Pseudorhodoplanes sinuspersici: one gene and its partner. The protein of the gene in region 1 interacts with the protein of each later gene in a pairwise test. Links are inferred from orthologs where the notes say so. Each region holds a gene or a part of one and is shown on either strand. Other genes may lie near its edges.

Region 1 (3,451 bases):
TGCCGGCTTCATCGCCGCGGCTCGACAAGACAACGATCGGTACCGCCTCGGCCCGGGAGCGAAGATTGGCCAGCAGTTGGTGGCCGTCAATATCCGGCAATCCAAGATCGAGGATGATCAGGTCAGGATGTTCGCCGAGCATTTCGAGGGCACTTTTCCCATTCGACGCCTCCAACACCTGGTAGCCCTGCGTGCTCAGACCCATGCGCAAGAGTTTACGGATCGGCGGCTCGTCATCGATCACAAGCACTTTGAGGGGAGCTGCAGTCATGCGGCAGAACTGATCTGTTGCGGTGCCGGGATCGGCAGCCTGATCGTGAATATCGCGCCCGATCGGTCGGTTCGGTTGGCTGCGGTGATCGTACCCTTCATCGCCTCCACAAACCCGCGCGAAATGGCGAGCCCCAATCCCGTACCCGCGCGGACATGATCGCCCTTCTGCGCGCGATAAAATTTGTCGAAGATCTGCTCGAGGTCCGCGGGGGCAATGCCGGGTCCCTCGTCGAGGATCTGCAGATAGATGGATTGGCTATCGCACCAGCTTTGAACGCGAACGGTCGTACCGGGATCGGCATATTTCGCGGCATTATCGAGAAGATTGAACAGCACCTGCTCGAACAACACCGCATCGACCTCGATCATTGGCATGTCCGGCGCAAGATCGAGTTCGACGCGTAGGCCGGACAGGATCTTGCTGGCCCTTTGCAACGCAGATCCCACGATCTCGCCAAGATCGTGCCGTGCCGAATTTGGGACGACCGCACCCGATTCAAGCTTCGTCATATCGAGCAGATTGGCAATGAAGCGGTTGAGGCGTTCGGATTCGTCGATAATTGTCGTCAGGAGGTCGGCCTTTTCGGCCTCGCCAAGCTTGCCCGATAGGTCGCGAAGTGTCCCGGCCGACCCGATCACGGCCGCCAGCGGCGTCTTCAAATCGTGTGAGATTGACGTCAGCAAGGCCGAGCGGAGCCGGTCCGCTTCTATCGTCCGCTTCGCGCGGTCCATATCCTCGACGAGATAGACGCGCTCGATGGCCAGCGCGCCCTGATCGATCAGCGCATCCAGCAGCCGTCGCTCGTCGGTCGTCAGCATCGGGCCGGGCTTGTCGCTGTCGATACCAACGACACCGATCGCGCCGCGGCCGGTCCGCATCGGCAAAAACAGGCGCTTGGCGCCCGGCAAGGTGTCCGATCCCCGCCCCGCCGTCCGGTTATTTTCCCATGCCCATTTGGCAGCGGCAATGTCCGCATCGTCCAGCGTGTCTTCGGGCGGATATCCTGCCTTCACGGCAATCGAACCATTCTGCGGCAACAGCAGCACAACGCGCACCCGCAGCATCAGGGCCGTTTGATAAGCCGTGGCCCAAAGCACGTCATCGAGCGTACCGACGCCGGCCAGCTTTCGGCTAAAGGTATAGAGAGATTCTGTGGTGCGGGCCCGGCTCATCGCCGCCACTGCCTGCGTGCGCACGCGTGCCGCGACATTCGAGACAATGCTCGCCATCAGAATGAAAAAGACAAATGCTCCCACGTTCGTCGGATCGGCAATCGTGAACGTGTAAGTCGGTGGCATGAAAAAGAAATTGTAGAAGAGAGAACAGACCACGCTGGCGAAAAGCGACGGCCACAGTCCATATCGCACCGCCACGCCCACCACAGCCGTCAGAAAAACGAGATCGACGTTCTCGATACCGAACCATGGCTGGATGAGTTTCCCAATACTCAATGCCACGCCACTGGCGATAAACGCCACGACATAGGCGCGCAGGTCGAACGATGTGATGGTCTGCGCCGGCCGCACATCCTTGGCGGGTATTGTCTCGCTTGCAATGTCTTCGCCGGCAATGACATGGACGCTGATATTTCCGGATCGACGCGCAAGATCATGGACGACAGAGCCATGAACGATCTCGAACCACCGGGACCGGCTAGACTTGCCGATGATGATCTGGGTGACATTGTTCTCTTGCGCATACCGGACGATATCATCGGCAATACGCCGGTCGCCGCCCGGAATCGTCACGGCGTCGCCGCCGAGCGCTTCGGCAAGCCGAAGTGTGTCGGCAATCCGGTCGCGCTCGACTTCCGTGAGTTGCAGGCTCCGGCGGCTCTCGATGTAAAGCGCCGTCCAGGATGCATGCAGGCGCTCGGCCAACCGCTTGGCGTAACGGACAAGCCCCGCCGCACGCGGATCCTCGCTGACACAGACGAGCACCCTTTCGCCAGCGGCCCAGGGGCCCTGGATCGCGTGCTGCTGCATCTGATCGAAGAGCTGATCGTCGACCCGTTCCGCCGTGCGGCGCAACGCAAGCTCGCGCAACGCTGTCAGATTGGTCGGCGAGAAAAAATGCTTCAGCGCACGCTCGGCCTGTTTGGGAACGTAGACTTTCCCTTCCTTGAGCCGCTGGATCAAATCGTCGGGCGTGACATCGACGAGCTTCACCGCGTCGGCGCGATCGAAAATGGAATCGGGAATGGTTTCGCGGACGCGCACGCCGGTAATTTGCGCAATGACGTCGTTCAGGCTCTCGATGTGCTGGATGTTGACCGTACTATAGACGTCGATGCCGTTGTTCAGCAATTCCTCGACGTCGAGATAGCGCTTGGGATGGCGGCTGCCGGCCGCATTGGTATGTGCGAGTTCATCGACGAGGACGATCTGCGGCTTGCGAACAATAATCGCGTCGAGGTCCATTTCCTCGAGCCATTTCCCTTTGTATTCGATCTGCCGGCGCGGAATCGTTTCAAGCCCTTCCAGCAGTGCCTCGGTTTCCTTACGGCCGTGCGTTTCCACAACGCCGACGACGATATCGTATCCGTCCTGCCGCCTGGTGCGGGCCTGTAACAGCATTTCATAGGTCTTGCCGACGCCAGGAGCGGCGCCGACAAAGATCTTCAGTTTACCGACGCCGGTCTCCTCGCGGCGCGCCGCGGCGAGCAGCGCATCGGGCGATGGGCGATGATCAGAATCGCGTCTCTGATCGGGCATCCCTCATTCCAGTCTCGATAGGAATTGCAAAAGCCTTATCGCACGGCCCGGTCCAGGGCCAGATTGAGCGCAAGAACATTGACGCGCGGTTCACCCAGGATTCCGAGCAAACGGCCCTGGATATTGTCATTAACCAATTGCCGCAGAGCCGCTTCGGGCATGTTGCGGGCTTTGGCCACACGCTGAACCTGGAACAGGGCCGCCTCCGGTGAGATATGGGGATCGAGCCCGCTGGCCGACGCCGTGACCAGATCGATCGGGGGGACAGTTCCGGCGCCCTCCTCCTTCAGCTTTTCCACATCGCCCCGGATGCGGTCAGCCAGAGCCTGGCTTGTCGGCCCAAGGTTCGAGCCCATCGAGTTGGCCGCATTATAGGGCGCTGGCACGGACTTCGACGAGTCGTCCGGGTCAGGTCCCGTCGTGGCAGAGGGGCGGCCATGAAAATAGCGATCGCTCTTAAACT
Region 2 (3,101 bases), 4.6 Mb from region 1 along the record:
TTGCGTGCTCAGTCACCGCCACGGCGGCTTCGCCATCTCTGTAGGTCACGCCGAATGCGGTACCAAGAGCCGTGACCGTCCCACGGCCGACACCAACGACAAATGGCCTTGCATCCTTGGCAACCTGAAAAAAGGCCTCCCCTTCCTCCAGTGTCAGACGGCGTTCGCTTTCCGTATAGTCGAGGGAAAGACGTGATTGGGCGGCAATATCGATGCGCGTGCCATCGGGTAGAGTAACGCGCTTGCGCTCGCCGGTGCCGGTTCGGTAGTCGGCGAACGGATGATCGCTGAGATACCAGGCAGCAGCTCCGCCACCGGCGGTCAGGAATATGAGGGCCTTGCCAATATCGCGCCGGCTGACCGCCTTCTTGGTGGCTGCGCGGGCCTTTGCTTCCGGCAGATCGCCCGAACCCTGCCATAACCGCTGCACCTCCGCCCAAGCCAGCTCATGCCGATAATCTTGCTCGAGCCAGTCTTTGAACTCACGCTGCTCCTCAGGGGAGGGAGACCGGTTCAGCGAGCGGACAAGATGCTGCGCTGCTTCTTCGAGAATCCGCGGGCCATCTGGATCACCGCTCGCATCCCAGCCTTTTGAACGTTCCACGGCAATCCCCCGGACCCGGACTACACAACCGGCCAGTTTCTTCCTAGAGGTAAGACAAACTGGATTGCGCTTTGTCCGCTCGATCAGCGAGAAAATTCGCCAAGACGGATTTGGAGCCGGGTAACGATACGGACCAAGTGGTCGAATGCGCGCTGGCGAGGAACACCGAGTTTTACGCCGATCTGACTGAAACTGAGGCCGTCGACCCGCGACAGCATGAATATCTCACGATGGAGCGGCGGAAATTCCGTTAAAGTCTTCGCAACAATAGCCAGTTCCTGCCGAGACAACAGCAGCCGTTCAGCACAGGGCGCATCATCTGCAATTGCATCCAGGCAAGCGGGGTCGTCAAACTTGACCAACCGCTCCCGGCGGTTGTGATTGATGGCCAGATTTCCGGCTGCTCGAAAGAGATATCCCCGACTGTCGAGAACAGGTGCCGCTGGCGTTGCAGTCAGAAGACGAAGAAACAACTCTTGAGTCAGATCTGCAGCGACTTCCGGCGAAGACACGCGCCGCCGCAAGAACCGGACAAGGTCCCGATGATGCCGCCTGAAAAGGTCCTGCAAATCCCACATAGCAACTCAAGCACGCTCAAAGGCAATTCATCACCTTTAACGCACCGCAAATATTGCTGCAATATCAATAGATTATAGCTTCTATAAAGAACAGACCGGATCGTCTCTGCCGGCATTGAAGCGCAAGCCGTGCGAGTTAGAGCGTTTTCGAGCGAAGTCGATACCGGTTTTCGATCATGCTCCGACTCTAAGAAAGACCATCGACGACGACGTCACGCCGCTGCGGACGGCGTCATCGTCAGCACCGCATAGAGCGCATCGGCATCGCGCGATTCACGCAGCTTGTTGGCGATGTCGGGATCACGCAACAGACGCGCGACGCGCGCAAGCGCTTTCAGATGATCCGCACCGGCGCCTTCCGGCGCCAGCAGCAGAAAGATCAGATCCACAGGCTGTCCATCGAGCGATTCGAAATCGATCGGACGGTCGAGACGCGCGAACAACCCGAACAGACGATCGAGCTGCGGCAGTTTGCCATGGGGGATCGCGATACCGTGCCCGATCCCGGTCGAACCAAGCTTTTCGCGCTGCAACAACGTTTCGAAAATCGTGCGCTCATTGAGACCCGAAAGCATCGCAGCGCGCGCCGCAATCTCCTGAATCGCCTGCTTCTTGCCGTTGACTTTGAGCGCCGGGATGACGGCGTTCATTGCCACAATATCGTTAAGCGCCATTGGAAACAGGTCCGCCGGAATAATTAGCCAAGTTGGAGTGGAGAGCGGCGGACCATAGGGACGGCTCCACGCCCCGTCAATGCCCCGAACTCCTGCGAGATATGCACGATATGCGCGAATCTTATTAGTTCCATTTTGTGACAGCCCCGTTATCGCGCAAGCGCAGCGCTTTGTTTCTCGCGCCGGCGCTGCACCGATGATGCAATGCGCATGCCCTCGCGATATTTCGCCACAGTACGGCGCGCAATGTCGATGCCGGACTCGCGCAGCTTTTCGACGATCGTATCGTCGGACAGGATGCCGTCGGCTGTTTCCGAATCGATCAGGCTCTTGATGCGATGCCGCACGGCTTCGGCGGAATGCGCTTCGCCGCCATCGGAGGCTGCGATCGACGACGTGAAGAAGTATTTCAGCTCGAAGATACCGCGTGTCGTCGCCATATATTTGTTGGCGGTGACGCGCGACACCGTCGATTCATGCATCGAGATCGCATCGGCGACAGTCTTGAGATTGAGCGGACGCAGATGCTGAACGCCATGTGCGAAAAACGCATCCTGCTGTTTCACGATTTCCGCCGACACTTTCAGGATCGTGCGTGCACGTTGATCCAGTGCACGGATGAGCCATGTCGCGGACTGAAGTTTCTCGGCGAGATACGCCTTGTCCGTCGATGCCGTCGCGGTCTTCGAAACGCGCGCGTGATAGGTCTGGTTCAACAGGATCTTCGGCAGCGTATCGGAATTCAGTTCAATATTGAACGAGCCGTCCGGCGCCGCACGAACAAACACATCCGGAACGATCGGCTGCACGGGCGCGGAGCCAAAAGCCAGGCCCGGTTTCGGATTGAGCTGCTTGATCTCCGTGACCATATCGACAAGGTCTTCATCGCCGACGCTGCAGAGTTTGCGCAATGCCGCGAAATCGCGCTTCGCCAGAAGATCAAGCCGGCTCAGCAATGCTGCCATGGCGGGATCATAGCGATTGCGCTCCTTAAGCTGGATCGCAAGACATTCGGTGAGATTGCGGGCACAGACGCCGGCCGGATCGAAGCTCTGCAGAACCGTGAGAACGGATTCGACATCGGCAAGGCTGGTGCCGAGCTTGTCGGCAACGGATTGCAGATCGCCGATGAGGTAGCCGGACTCATCGACCATATCGATCAGATGCTGTCCGATCATACGGCGCGCCGGATCGATGACGGCGAGCGAAAGCTGCCCGGCCAGGTGATCCGTCAGCGTCTGCTCG

What was found. The genes of interacting proteins can lie anywhere in the genome.
Region 2: the proteins of CAK95_RS27585 (region 1) and ptsN interact in binary tests that used the Escherichia coli proteins (3 or more experiments, as listed by UniProt). The link is inferred for Pseudorhodoplanes sinuspersici from one-to-one orthologs.

What each region holds. Positions count from the first base shown.
Region 1 is NZ_CP021112.1:5,684,393-5,687,843, forward strand. What follows is about bases 68-3,379. They hold CAK95_RS27585 (sensor histidine kinase), read right to left. Parts: upstream 2,989-3,379; coding sequence 268-2,988; downstream 68-267. Other genes in these bases: CAK95_RS27580 (response regulator), read right to left, coding at 68-271; CAK95_RS27590 (K(+)-transporting ATPase subunit C), read right to left, coding at 3,024-3,379. In the rest of the region: more of CAK95_RS27580, read right to left, coding at 1-67; more of CAK95_RS27590, read right to left, coding at 3,380-3,451. UniProt on the Escherichia coli protein: Member of the two-component regulatory system KdpD/KdpE involved in the regulation of the kdp operon. KdpD may function as a membrane-associated protein kinase that phosphorylates KdpE in response to environmental signals.
Region 2 is NZ_CP021112.1:1,049,193-1,052,293, forward strand. What follows is about bases 126-3,087. They hold ptsN (PTS IIA-like nitrogen regulatory protein PtsN), read right to left. Parts: upstream 1,857-3,087; coding sequence 1,395-1,856; downstream 126-1,394. Other genes in these bases: CAK95_RS05225 (FecR family protein), read right to left, coding at 126-604; CAK95_RS05230 (RNA polymerase sigma factor), read right to left, coding at 688-1,182; rpoN (RNA polymerase factor sigma-54), read right to left, coding at 2,006-3,087. Also shown: more of CAK95_RS05225, read right to left, coding at 1-125; more of rpoN, read right to left, coding at 3,088-3,101. UniProt on the Escherichia coli protein: Seems to have a role in regulating nitrogen assimilation.